One region of the Modestobacter sp. URMC 112 genome, then DNA from elsewhere that is predicted to be linked to it. Evidence: riboswitches for the same ligand, from Rfam matches in the RefSeq annotation. Region 1 holds a riboswitch; each other region holds the start of a gene.
What was found. Region 1 has a riboswitch for cyclic di-AMP ahead of ACWIX6_RS11070 (hypothetical protein). Riboswitches for the same ligand answer to the same signal wherever they lie in the genome.
Positions count from the first base shown of each region.

Region 2: it holds a riboswitch for cyclic di-AMP, as region 1 does, so the genes downstream of both, ACWIX6_RS02270 (NlpC/P60 family protein) here and ACWIX6_RS11070 (hypothetical protein) in region 1, are expected to answer to the same signal.
Region 3: it holds a riboswitch for cyclic di-AMP, as region 1 does, so the genes downstream of both, ACWIX6_RS09270 (LysM peptidoglycan-binding domain-containing protein) here and ACWIX6_RS11070 (hypothetical protein) in region 1, are expected to answer to the same signal.

Region 1 covers NZ_CP199957.1:2,361,750-2,366,082, reverse strand. Annotated here, with positions in the region: gene ACWIX6_RS11080 (YciI family protein) at 1-135, opposite strand, end outside; gene ACWIX6_RS11075 (protein adenylyltransferase SelO) at 306-1,778, shown strand; gene ACWIX6_RS11070 (hypothetical protein) at 1,810-2,754, opposite strand; cyclic di-AMP (ydaO/yuaA leader) riboswitch at 2,981-3,132, opposite strand; gene ACWIX6_RS11065 (bifunctional 3'-5' exonuclease/DNA polymerase) at 3,283-4,333, opposite strand, start outside.
Region 2 covers NZ_CP199957.1:484,890-489,222, forward strand. Annotated here, with positions in the region: gene ACWIX6_RS02255 (phytoene desaturase family protein) at 1-1,084, opposite strand, end outside; gene ACWIX6_RS02260 (GNAT family N-acetyltransferase) at 1,081-1,554, opposite strand; gene ACWIX6_RS02265 (hypothetical protein) at 1,559-2,101, opposite strand; cyclic di-AMP (ydaO/yuaA leader) riboswitch at 2,251-2,416, shown strand; gene ACWIX6_RS02270 (NlpC/P60 family protein) at 2,433-3,530, shown strand; gene ACWIX6_RS02275 (DUF3817 domain-containing protein) at 3,728-4,072, shown strand; gene ACWIX6_RS02280 (serine hydrolase domain-containing protein) at 4,083-4,333, shown strand, end outside.
Region 3 covers NZ_CP199957.1:1,974,487-1,978,819, forward strand. Annotated here, with positions in the region: gene ACWIX6_RS09265 (ABC transporter permease) at 1-616, shown strand, start outside; gene ACWIX6_RS09270 (LysM peptidoglycan-binding domain-containing protein) at 681-1,250, opposite strand; cyclic di-AMP (ydaO/yuaA leader) riboswitch at 1,254-1,417, opposite strand; gene treY (malto-oligosyltrehalose synthase) at 1,693-4,044, opposite strand; gene glgX (glycogen debranching protein GlgX) at 4,041-4,333, opposite strand, start outside.

The DNA of each region.
Region 1 (4,333 bases):
GACCAGCTTGGCGCCGTGCTGCTCCACCTGTGCCGCGAAGTCCTGGTGGGCCTGCATGACCTCACCGAGGACCTCGGGCGAGGCGCTGGCGTAGGCGGCCTCGTCCTCGTAGATCAGGATCAGGTACTGGGTCATCTCGTCCCCTCGGGTCCCGGGCCCGCCGATCGGGCCCACACCTCCTCGACACGCACCACCTCACCGGATCGACAGGGAGCGGGGAAGGAGTTGCGGGCTCCCCGTCCCCGGCTGCCTGGGACCCCCGGACCGCCCGGCCGGGAACGGCGGCCGGACGTAGGCTCGGGGACGTGAGCGTCGCCCCGCCACCGACCGTCCTCCTCTCCGACCGCTTCGCCCGCGAGCTCCCCGAGCTGGCCGTCCCCTGGCAGGCCGCGGAGGCGCCGGAGCCGCGGCTGCTGGTGCTCAACGAGCCGCTGGCCACCGAGCTCGGCCTCGACCCCGGCCGGCTGCGCGCCGACGGGCTGGGGCTGCTGACCGGCACCGACGTCCCCAGCGGCGCCACCCCGGTGGCGCAGGCGTACGCCGGGCACCAGTTCGGCGGGTTCGTCCCGCGGCTGGGCGACGGGCGCGCGCTGCTGCTCGGCGAGCTCGTCGACACCGGGGGCCGGCTGCGCGACCTGCACCTCAAGGGCTCCGGACGGACGCCGTTCGCGCGCGGCGGGGACGGCCTGGCCGCCGTCGGCCCGATGCTGCGCGAGTACGTGGTCAGCGAGGCGATGCACGCCCTCGGCATCCCGACCACCCGCTCCCTCGCGGTGGTCGCCACCGGGCGCCCGGTGCGCCGGGAGACCGTGCTGCCCGGAGCGGTGCTCGCCCGGGTGGCCAGCAGCCACCTGCGGGTGGGCACCTTCCAGTACGCCCGCGCCACCGGCGACGTCGACCTGCTGCGCCGCCTCGCCGACCACGCCATCGCCCGCCACCACCCGGACGCCGGTCGGGCGGACCGGCCGTACCTGGCGCTGTTCGAGGCGGTGGTCGCGGCGCAGGCGTCGCTGGTCGCCCGCTGGATGCTGGTGGGGTTCGTGCACGGCGTCATGAACACCGACAACACGACCATCTCCGGCGAGACCATCGACTACGGGCCGTGCGCCTTCCTCGACGCCTTCGACCCCGCCACGGTCTACAGCTCCATCGACCAGGGCGGGCGCTACGCCTACGGCAACCAGCCGGTCGTGGCCGAGTGGAACCTCGCCCGGCTCGCCGAGGCCCTGCTCCCGCTGGTCGCCGACGAGGAGGAGCAGGCGGTCGAGCTCGCGGTCGCGGCACTGGGCGGGTTCCGGCCGGCCTACAACGCCGCCTGGTCGGCCGGCATGCGGGCCAAGCTGGGCCTGTCCGACGGCCTGTCAGACGGCCCGGACGACGCGACGCTCCTCGCCCTGGCCGGCGACCTGATGGACCTGCTCAAGGAGAACCACGTGGACCACACGTCGTTCTTCCGGGCCCTGGGCACCGCCGCCCGCGGGGACGCCGAGCCCGCCCGCCTGCTCGTCCTGGACCTGGCCGGGCTGGACGGCTGGCTCGAGCGGTGGCGGGCGCTGCGCCCGGACCCGGCCGGGATGGACCGGGTGAACCCCGTGCACATCCCGCGCAACCACCTCGTCGAGGAGGCGCTGGCCGCCGCGACGGAGGGCGACCTGGCCCCGCTCGGCCGCCTGCTGGAGGCGGTGACCGCACCGTTCGACGAGCGGCCGGGCTTCGAGCGGTACGCCGCGCCCGCCCCGGCGGACTTCGGCGCCTACCGGACCTTCTGCGGCACCTGAGCCGGCCGGGCCCCGGGGCCCGGCCCGAGGGTCAGCCCCGGTAGTTCACGTGCGGGTGGTCCATGTGGTTGGCCGTCGCGCTGCCGCGGTCGGACATGCCCTTCCACGACCCGGAGGGCGAGGAGAGCATCCGCTGCTCCCAGATGACGTAGTCCACGCCCAGCTCGTCCCAGTGGGCGATGTGGTACTCGACGATGGCGTCCCCGAGGGAGCTGTTCGACCCGACCATGTAGTCCACCGCCAGGCCGGACGGGTGGCCACCGGGGTCGGCGGCGCTGGGCCGGGTCCCGCCGAGGGTGATGCCGCCGGCACCGGGAACGTTGCTGACGACGGCGTCGGCCGCGGCCTGGGCCTGCGGCCGGATGCTGCCGGCGGAGTTGGAGATGCGGGCGACCGCGGAGGCCGACGTCGAGCCCGACACCGCACCGCCCGCGGCCCGGGCCGCCGCGGCCGGTGCGGCCCGCCCGGCGGCGCCCGCGGCGGCCTGCTCGGCCTGCCGGCGGGCGGCCGCCTCGGCCTCGGCCTTGGCGGCTGCCTCGGCGGCGGCCGCTGCCTCGGCGGCCGCGCGGGCGGCGGCCTCCTCGGCCGCGCGCCGGTCGAGCTCGGCCTGGTCGGCGGCTGCCTGCGCCTCCTGCGCCGCGGTCTGCGCGGCCTCGCGGGTGCCGCGGCTGGCGGCGAGCTCCTCGAGCGGCCGCAGGTCCTCGGTGACGTCGAGCGGGCGGGCCTGCGCGCTCAGCCCGAGCTGGGCGGCGACGCTGACCGGCTCGGCCGCCGCGACGTCGGCCTGCGCGGGGGGCTCGGCGCCGGCGAGCACGTTGACCAGCACGGCGCCGGCCACGGCCGCGCCCAGGTAGACCCCCGGGCGGCGGACGGGCGGACGGAGGCGTGCGCGGGCCCGGCCGCGGCGCTCGGCGGCGCGGCCGGGAGTGGTGCGGGGGTGCATGGGGATGGTGGCTCCGGGTGCGGGGGCAGCCACGTCCGAGGTGGACGGCTGCGGGGTGCGGGCAGGGGCGGTGGCGTCCCGGGCGCGCGACAGGGCCCCGCCAGGTCAGGCGGCGGGGAGCTCGGGCCGGGGTGACCGAGGTCGGGGGCCCGGCGGGCGTCGGTCCGGGACGGCCGGTGCGGTCAGCTGCGCAGGCGCAGCCTCTGCCGGAGGCGGAGCGGGGGTGCAGTGGTGCAGGGGCGCGCCATCGGGCGGCTCTCCGTTCTCCCGGTTGCCGCCTACCGAGTCAGCTGACGGGTTCGGGCGGGAAGCAGCCCTACCCGCACCGGACGGACGTCCGGCGCAGGATTCACCCCAGTGGTGCGGTGGGTCCCCGGCTCGCCCCGGAGGGCGACTCGGCGGCGTCCAGCCGGACTCCCCGAGCGGGGACGTGACGGTCGACCGGACCCGGCCACCCTAAACGCGTTATCGACTCGTGACAATCAGCGGCCGCAGATTCGTCGGGTGACGAGCGTCGCGCGGCCCCCGCAGGCGGGCCCGGGGGTATAGGGGCCGGCCGGGTCAGCCGGCGTCCGCCCACGAGGTCACCACGGCGACGTCCAGCGGGAAGTCCACGGGGAAGGACCCGAAGAGCAGCCGGCCCGCCGTCGCCGCGGCGCGCTGCACCTCCGCCACCACCTCGGCGGCCAGGTGCTCGGGGGTGTGCACGACGACCTCGTCGTGCAGGAAGAACGCCAGGTGCGGCCGCTCCGCCAGCGTCCCGGTGCCACCCAGCCGCCACAGCCGGTTGCGGAGGTCGGCGAGCCAGCACAGGGTCCACTCGGCGCCGGTGCCCTGGACGACGAAGTTGCGGGTGAACCGGCCCCACGCGCGGCGGTGCCGGTCCCGCTCCTCCCGGGAGCCGCCCTCGTCCGGCGGCTCTCCCAGCCCGACGGCCCGCTCCGCCCACTCCCCCCGCGGCGCCGGCGAGCCACGGCCGAGCAGGGTGTGCACCACCTCCCCGCGCTCCCCCGCCCGGGCCGCCGCCTCCACCAGCGCGATGGCCCGGGGGTAGCTGCGGGCCAGCCGGGGCATGAGCCGGCCGCTCTCGCCGCGGGTGCCGCCGTACATGGCGCCGAGCATCCCCACCTTGGCCTCGGCCCGGCTGGCGACCGCCCCGGCGGCGACCATGCCCGCGTAGAGGTCGGCCGACCGCGCGGCCCGGGCCATCGCCGTGTCCCCGCTCATCCCGGCCAGGACGCGCGGCTCCAGCTGGGCGACGTCGGCGACCACCAGCCGCCATCCGTCGTCGGCGACCGCCGCACCGCGCACCTGGGCCGGGACCGACAGCGCCCCGCCGCCGTTGGACGCCCACCGTCCGGTCACCACCCCGCCGGGCACCAGGTACGGCCGGAACCGGCCGTCGCGCACCCAGCTGTCCAGCCACGCCCAGCCGTTCGCCTGCAGCAGCCGGCTCAGCCGCTTGTGCTCCAGCAGGGCCGGGATGCCGGGGTGGTCCAGCTGCTCCAGCGTCCAGGACCGGGTGTCGGCCACGGGCAGCCCGGCGCCCTGCAGGGCGCGGAGCAGGTCGCCGGGCGAGTCGGGGTTCAGGCCGGGGGTGCCGAAGGCGGCG
Region 2 (4,333 bases), 1.9 Mb from region 1:
GGATGACGTCGGGCAGCCGGCCGGCCCGGGACTGCTCGGCCGCGGCGTCCAGCTGCCCGGCGGACTCGTCGACGTGCGTCGTCCCGGCGAAGGCGGTCGCGGGGTCGGCGCCCGACCGCAGGGCCGGCAGCCGCCGCAGCACCATGTTGACCTTCAGCTGGGAGCCCGACGGGCGCGGCCGGGCCGGCAGCCCGAGCAGCTCGTCCAGCACCGCGGGCGCGGCGCCGGAGACCACGTGGCCGGCGTCCACGGCGTGCTCGGTGCCCTCGTCGTCGGTCCAGTGCACGGTGACGCCGTCGGCCCGGGTCTCCAGGGCGGTGACGGTGGCCCCGGTGCACAGCTCCGCGCCGGCGGCCCGGGCCGAGGCGGCGATCGCCCCGCTGACCGCGCCCATGCCGCCGACGGGCACCCGCCAGCGGCCGGTGCCGTTGCCGACCAGGTGGTAGAGGAAGCAGCGGCCGGCCAGGCCGTCGGCGGCGTGCAGGTCCGCGGCGGTGCCGATCAGCCCGTCGGTCAGCGCGATCCCGCGGACGTCGTCGTCGCCCAGGTGCGCACCGACCACGTCGGCCAGCGGCCGCTCCCGCAGGTCGTGCCACAGCTGCGGGTCGCGCAGCCGCCGCACCAGCTCGGCCTCGGCGAGCAGCGGCTCGGTCAGGGTGGGCGCGAGGTCCTCGGCCAGGGTGGTCAGCCGGCCGTAGAACCGCTGCCAGCCGGCGAACTCCGCGTCCGACCCGGTCAGCTCCCGGAACGAGGCCGCCGTCGCCGGACCCTCGTCCCGCTCGACCAGCAGGCCCCGGGCCCGTCCGCCGCGCCGGAGCGGGGTGTAGGAGGCCACCGCGCGGTCGACCAGCCGGACGGGCAGCGCCAGGTCCGCCACGATCCGGTCGGGCAGCAGGCTGACCAGGTAGGAGTACGCCGACAGCCGGACGTCGACGCCGGGGAACACCCGGCTGCTGACCGCGGCGCCGCCGAGCACGCCCAGCCGCTCCAGCACCAGCACCGACCAGCCGGCGCGGGCGAGGTAGGCGGCGGCCACCAGGCCGTTGTGCCCGCCCCCGACGACGACGGCGTCGTAGCCGGTCACCGGCCCTCCCGGACGGCCAGCCGGCGCCGGAAGTACAGCGACCAGTCCTGGTCCGGGCGCACGTAGTGCCCGAACGCGCCGGTGCGGGTGTACCCGGCGCCGGTGTAGAGGCCGACCGCCTCGGGCTGGCCCGGGCCCAGCTCGAGGAACAGCGTGGTCCACCCGCGCTCCACCGCGACCGACTCCAGGCCCTCGAGCAGCAGCCTGGCCAGGCCGCGGCGCCGCGCGGCCGGGACGACGTACATCCGCTTGACCTCCGCGCTGTCCGGTCCGAGGGCGCGCAGTGCGCCGCAGCCCACCGGCGTCCCGTCGTCGTCCACCGCGACCAGCACCACGGCCACGTCGGTCGCCGACGGGGGAACGCCGGGCTCGCTGTCGGGACCGTAGCGTCCCCGCAGCTCGGCCTGCTGGGCGGCGGTCAGCTGCCGGACGACGGGGTCGTCCCAGCCCGCGGAGGTCAGGTGGGGCACCAGCTCATGGTCCCGGGTCCGGCGTGACCCGCTGCAGGAGTCCCCAGACGAACTCGGCGCAGGCACCGGGCAGGTGCACCTCCCAGCGGGTGACCACGTCGGGGTCGACGTCGACGGCGCCGGGCAGCGCCGCGACGTCGGCCACGACGTGCTCCCACACCCGCAGGTCGCCGGGCCGGGCGGCCGGGACCGGGGAGCCGGGAGCCCGGACCAGCTCCTCGTGCAGCACCGGCCCGTCGGGCGCGGCCAGCACCTGCCACCGCAGGTGGGGCCACAGCGGCAGCGGCCAGCGGTGGACGACGAGGTCCAGGTCGCCGAAGGGTGCGTCCTCGACCTCCTCGGGCGGGCCGAGCACCGCTGTGCGAAGAGTCACACCGCGGGGCGCCCGGGGGGAGTGCTGCAGGGCCTGCCACCGGGTGTGTGCCGCGTGCGCCTCGGCCCGGTCGGCGCCGAGCCGGGGCAGTGCCTCGAGGACCAGGTCAGGTCGCGTGTCGGCCATCCGGCGGAGCAGCACGAGGCAGAACTCGCGCCGCGCCAGTCCTCGCACCCAGCGAGCCTGTCACCCCGCGTGAGCGTGTCTTCGCGCACCCTCGGGATTTCTGCACAAGTCGGCAGCCCCGGTTTGTCACAAGTCCGTCACGCACCTACCGTGGGCGCGTCCGGACGGGTCGTTCCGTCACCTACCGGGTGACGACCGACCGGGCGCCGCCGAACCACCGTGTCAGTGCTCCCTGCTGGCCAGATGGACCGGGGACCCACCGCAGTACTGGGGTGAAGCACGTCGGCTCGACAGAGCCGAGGTGCCGGGCGTCTTCCCGCCCGAACCCGTCAGCTAACTCGGTAGGCGGCACGTGGAAGAAAGGAAAAACCCGCCGAACATGGCGAGTTCGCTCTCTGCTGCCCGCCACCGGGCGTTCACCGGCCGCCGGGTGCTCGTCACCCTCGCCGCCGCAGCCGGCGTCGCAGTCACCTCCTTCCCCGCGGTCGCCGCACCCGAAACACCGGAGAACTCCCAGGAGGCGGCCGCGCTGGTCGCCGCCCGGGCGCACGACCTCGAGGTCGTGACCGAGGACTTCAACGACGCCCGCGTGCAGCTCGAGGCCCAGCAGGCCGAGGCCGCCGAGGCCGCCGAACAGGTCGAGGCCGCGGACGCCGCCGTGGGCGACGCCCGCGACAAGGTCCGCGAGGTCGCGCGCAGCGCCTACACCGGCGACCAGCTCAGCACCCTCCAGGCGATGCTCACCAGCGGGTCGGCCGATGAGCTGCTCGACCGCGTGGGCACGCTGGACACCATCGCCCAGCACAACAACGGCGTCCTCGGCGCGGCCCAGGAGGCCACCGAGGCGGCCGCGGCGAGCAAGGCAGCCGCCGACCAGGCCGCGGCCGAGGCGAAGGCCCAGGTCGACCGGGTCGCCGCGCAGCAGACCGCGCTGCAGTCCCAGATCGCCGAGTACCAGGCCGACCTGGCCCGGCTCACCGCCGAGGAGCAGCAGCGGGCCGCCGAGCTCGCCGAGCGGCAGCACGCGGCCGCTCCCGCCGACGACCGCTCGGCACCGGCCGCCTCGCGGTCGACCACCCGGCAGCAGGCCGCTCCGCCCCCGCCCGTAGCGGCTGCCGGCAGCGGTGCCGCGCGAACCGCCGTGGACACCGCCATGGCCCAGCTGGGCGACCCCTACGTGTGGGCGGCCGCCGGTCCCAACGCGTTCGACTGCTCCGGCCTGACCCAGTTCGCCTTCGCCGCGGCCGGCGTCAGCCTGCCGCACTCCAGCCGCGCCCAGGCGGGCATGGGGAGCCCGGTGCCGCTCAGTGCCCTGCAGCCCGGGGACCTGCTGTTCTTCTACAGCCCGGTCAGCCACGTGGGCATGTACATCGGGAACGGGCAGATGGTGCACGCCTCTACGTCCGGGCAGCCGGTGAAGATCGGGTCCATCAACAGCATGGGCAGCCAGCCGTTCGCCCGCCGCATCGCCGGCTGAAGGACCCCCTCGCCCCCCGCCGCTCGCACGCTCGCGGCGGGGCCCTGCAAGGGGGCCTGTCGTGGGCCGCACGACACCGGAGCCCCGGTCGCCTCGTGGCGGCCGGGGCACCGTCGTGTCCCGGGTGCGTGCACGGTCACACCGGCCGAGCGGGCACCATCGGTCGCGGCTCGTCCCACCGACCCCCCGAGGACCCGATGACCTCCCTGCTCGCACCCCGCACCGTGGCCGGGGTCTTCCGCGCCGTGGCCGTCGCCGAGGCCGTCTCCTGGGCGCTGTTGCTGGCCGGCATGTTCGTCAAGTGGGTGCTGCGCACGTCCGAGGTCGGCGTCCAGGTGTTCGGCCCGGTGCACGGCGCGGTGTTCATCGCCTACGTGCTGGTGGCCCTGGTCGCCTGGCGCGTGCTGCGCTGGACCCCCGGGACGGCGCTGCTGGCACTGGCCGCCTCGGTGCCGCCGTTCAGCACCGTGTGGTTCGAGCGCTGGGCGCGGCGGACCGGCCGGTTGCCGGTCGCGCAGCCCGTGACGTCGCGGGCTGGATAGCCTCCCCGCCATGGCCGACCCGGTGCTGCCCACGACCGCCCGCACCCTGCTCGCCCGCACGGCCCGGGCGCAGCGCGACGGTCGTGCCCCCAGCCTGGTGGCCGGGGTGGTCCGCGGCGGCGGGCTCGCCTGGTCGGCCGGCCGCGGCGCCGTCGCCGACCCGCACACCGACGTCCAGTACCGGCTCGGGTCGATCAGCAAGACGGTCACCGCCGTGGCGGTGCTGCGGCTGCGCGACGAGGGCGTGGTGCACCTCGACGA
Region 3 (4,333 bases), 390 kb from region 1:
CCGGGTGGACCGCTCCGGGATGGACGCCGCCGCGGCGTCGTCGGCCGACCCGTTCGCCGGCCAGCCGCCGTCCCTGGAGCTGTGGGTGCCCGAGGACCAGGCCGACGCGGTCATCGCGGCCGTGCAGAGCGACCTGCCGCTGCTGCTGCCCGGGCTGGAGGTGCAGGCCTTCCGGCAGGACTCGCCCGGCCTGGCCGACGCCCTGGACACCCTGCGGCTGGCCGTCCGTGGAGTCGGGGCGGTGGTGCTGCTGCTGGGCGGGCTCGGGGTGTTCAACGTCGGGATGATGGCGGTCCGCCAGCGGATCCGGGAGATCGGCATCCGGCGCAGCTTCGGCGCCACGTCCGCGCGGGTCTTCAGCGCCATCATGCTGGAGAGCGTGGTCGCCACGGTGCTCGCCGGACTGGCCGCGGTGGCCCTGGCCGTGGTGGTGGTCCGCAACCTGCCGCTCGCGGACTGGCTGAACGGCGGCATCCCGATCGCCGACGAGCCCGGCTTTCCGGTGCAGGCCGCCGTCGAGGGGCTGGTCGCTGCGGCGGGGGTCGGCGCGCTGGCCGGCCTGCTGCCCGCGCTGCTCGCCGTGCGGGTGAAGGTGATCGACGCGATCCGGTTCTAGGTGGAGGACCCCCTCGCCCCCACCGCTCGCACGCTCGCGGTGGGGGACGAGGGGGTCCTTCGACTCACAGCGTCAGCTGCTGGCCCACCTGGATGGCGTGCGGGTTGGGCACCGTGGCGCTGTTGAGCGCGTGCAGCTGCTGCCACGTCGTGCCGTGCGCCGCGGCGATCTTCCCGAGCGTGTCGCCGGCGACCACCGTGTAGGTGCCCCCCGACGCCGCGGGGGCAGCGGCCGGTGCCGGGGCCGGTGCCAGCGCCGGTGCCGCGGCCGGCGTGGTGCCGGGGCGCAGCTGCTTGCCGCAGGTCGGCCAGGCGCCGACGCCCTGCGTCTTCAGGACCCGCTCGGCGACGGTGACCTGCTGTTCCGGGCTGGCGAGGTCCGCCCGGGCGGCGAACTCGCCGCCGCCGTGGCCGGTCCACGTCGAGGAGCTGAACTGCAGCCCGCCGTAGTAGCCGTTGCCGGTGTTGATCTGCCAGTTGCCACCGGACTCGCACTGGGCGACGGCGGTCCAGTCGTACTCGGACGCCGATGCCGGGGCGGCGAGCACGCCGATCCCGACGGCGGCGGTGCCGAGGGCGACCGTGCCGGCGCGCAGCGCCGTGCGGCGGGCATGGCTGAGGGAGAGCTTGGACATGGGTGATCCTCCGATCACCGCCTGCGGGGTTAGCTGTCGGGTTCGGGCGAATCGGTGCCCGGCCGCCGCGTCCTCGGAGAGGGCACGGTGCGGCTTCACCCCGAGACGCGCGTGCGCGCGTCGATAGGTGGGTTCCCCGCCCCCGTCCTGGGTGGTGTCGGAGTCAGGCTGCCGGCGGACGGGGTTGGGCGGTCCGGTGCCTCACGCCCGTCCGGTACGGCCCGGGCGCGAACCCACTGTGAACGAGACTCGCCGGTTCCGCTTCTTCTGCGGCGTCCCCTCCGGGCATCGGCCCAGGACGGCGCGCGACAGGCCGGGCCGGGAACGCCGCAGCGTCCCCGGCCCGTGACCACATGTGACGTGCCGCGGGAGTCCGGACGCCCGTATGGCCCCGTCCAGGGCACTGCCCCGAGCCTGCGAGGGGTGGGGAGGACGGGGTCCTTCAGCGGACGAGCAGCGCCACCGGCAACTGGGTGAGCAGCTCGCCCACCGGTGCGCCGGAGGCGTCGGACACCACCCGGGTGCCGGTGAGCAGGTCGCGCCAGGCACCGGTGGGCAGCTGCAGGGCGGTGTCGCCCCACCCCGTCCCGGCCAGGTGAACCGGCCGCCGGGTCACCACCGTCACCGCGGCGCCGCGGTCGAAGGCGACGACCGACTCGGCCGCGGTGCCGGTGGCCTGCACCGGGGTGTAGCCGCTGAACGCGTCCGGGGTGTCCCGCCGGTGCCGCAGCGCCCGGGAGACGACCAGCAGCTTCGCGGCGCCGGTGTCGTCCACCGGCGGCACCCAGCCCTCGTCGAGCCGGGCCAGCAGCGAGCGGCGCAGGCCGTAGTCGACCGGACGCCGGTTGTCCGGGTCGACCAGCGAGAGGTCCCACAGCTCGGTGCCCTGGTACACGTCCGGGACCCCGGGCATGGTCAGCTGCAGCAGCTTCTGGGACAGCGAGTTCGACCGACCGGCCGGCGCGATCCGCTCGACGAACCGCTCGATCTCGGCGTGCGTCGTCGGGTCGTCGAAGGCGGCGTCGACCAGCGCGTGCAGCTGGTCCTCGAACTCCTGGACGGGGTTGGTCCAGGTGGTCGAGGTGCCCGCCTCGCGGGCGGCCTTCTCGACGTAGCCGTGCGCCCGCTCCCGGGACAGTGGCCAGGCCCCGACCAGGTTCTGCCACACCAGGTGCGCCAGCGACCGGTCGGCCAGTGGGTGCCGGTCCAGCCAGCCGCGCACCAGCTGCGCCCACTCGGTGGGCAGCTCGGCCAGCACGGCCAGCCGGGCCCGGACGTCCTCGCTGCGCTTGGTGTCGTGCGTCGACAGCGTCGTCATCGACTCCGGCAGCCGCTGCGCCCGCAGCTGCTGGGCGGCGTGGAACTCCTCGACCGTCGTCCCGAACCGGGCCGGGTCGCCGCCGACCTCGTTGAGCGCCACGAACCGGGCCCACCGGTAGTAGGCGCTGTCCTCGACGCCCTTGGCCATCACCGGACCCGACGTCTGCTCGAACCGGGTCGCCAGCTCCGTGCCGGCGGCGCCCAGCAGCGGGTGCAGGGCGTCGACCGCGTCGGCGAGGTCCGGCCGCCGCTCCCGGACCGCGCGCACCGTCCCGTCCAGGTGCTCGCGGCCGTCGGGGAGGTAGCTGCGGTACACCGGGAAGCTGGCCAGCAGCTCGGCCAGGCCCTCGGTCAGCTCGGCGGGGGAGACCCCCGGCAGCTCGCCGACGATCCGCGCCAGCCGGGCCACCTCCGAGCCGAGGATGCCGTCGGTCACCTCGCGCTTGCAGTCGTGCACCAGCTGCGCGTAGTCCACCTGCTTGCCCGCCAGCTCGGTGTCCAGCGCGGTCAGCGCCGCTCCGCCGGCCGGGTCGACCAGCACCTCGTCCACCTCGGCGAGCGCGTCGTACCCCGTCGTCCCGGCTGCTGCCCAGCTGGCGGGGAGCTGCTCGCCGGGTTCGAGGATCTTCTCCACGACCGTCCAGCGGCCGCCGGTGGCCCCGGCCAGCCGGTCCAGGTACCCCTTCGGGTCGGCCAGGCCGTCGGGGTGGTCGATCCGCAGCGCGTCGACGGCGCCGGACTCCACCAGCCGCACCACCAGCTCGTGCGTGGCGTCGAAGACCGCCGGGTCCTCGGTGCGCAGCCCGGCGAGGGTGTTGATCGCGAAGAAGCGGCGGTAGTTCAGCTCCGAGTCCGCCCGCCGCCAGTCGACCAGGTCGTAGTGCTGCCGGTCGTGGACGGCGACCGGGTCGTCCCCTGCCTGCGCCGTCCCCGGGGCCACCGGGAACCGGTTGTCGTAGTAGTGCAGCTCCCACTCGCCGTCGACCTGCACCAGCTCCAGCTTGGGCAGGTCGTCGCCCGAGCCGAGCACCGGCACCCGGACCCGGCCGCCGCCGAAGTCCCAGTCGACGTCGAAGGCGTCGGCGTGCGCGCTGTCCCGGCCGTGCTTCAGCAGGTCCCACCACCAGCCCGACTCGTGCGCGTCGGACACGCCCATGTGGTTGGGCACCAGGTCCAGCACCAGGCCGAGCCCGGCGTCGTGCAGTGCGGCGACGAACCGGTCGAGGCCGGCCTGCCCGCCGCGCGACTCGTCGATGTGCGCGTGGTCGGTGGTGTCGTAGCCGTGGGTGCTGCCCGCCGCGGAGCGCAGCAGCGGGGACGAGTAGGCGTGGGTCACCCCGAGGTCGGCCAGGTAGCCCGACACCGCCGCCGCGTCGTCCAGGGTGAAGTCGGCGGTGACCTGCAGCCGGTAGGTGCCGGCCGGGACCCCCCGGCGGCGGTCGCCGCCGGAGGCCCCAGGAGTCGGCCCGGTCATGCCGTGGCGCGCAGGACGACGGTGGCCCGGGCGGCCAGGGTCAGCCGGTCGCCGGACTTGACCTCGACCGGCTCGACCTGGCCGAGCTCGGCGGTGTCCACCACGACCGTCCAGCCCTCGGCGTACTCGGCCGGGGGCATGGTGAACTCGATCGGCTCGTGGTACGCGTTGAACGCCAGGTAGAAGCAGTCGTCGACGATGTCCTCGCCGCGCTCGTCGGTGGAGCGGATGCCGTGCCCGTTGAGGTACATGGCCAGCGACTTGGCGTGGCCCGCGTCCCAGTCCTCGC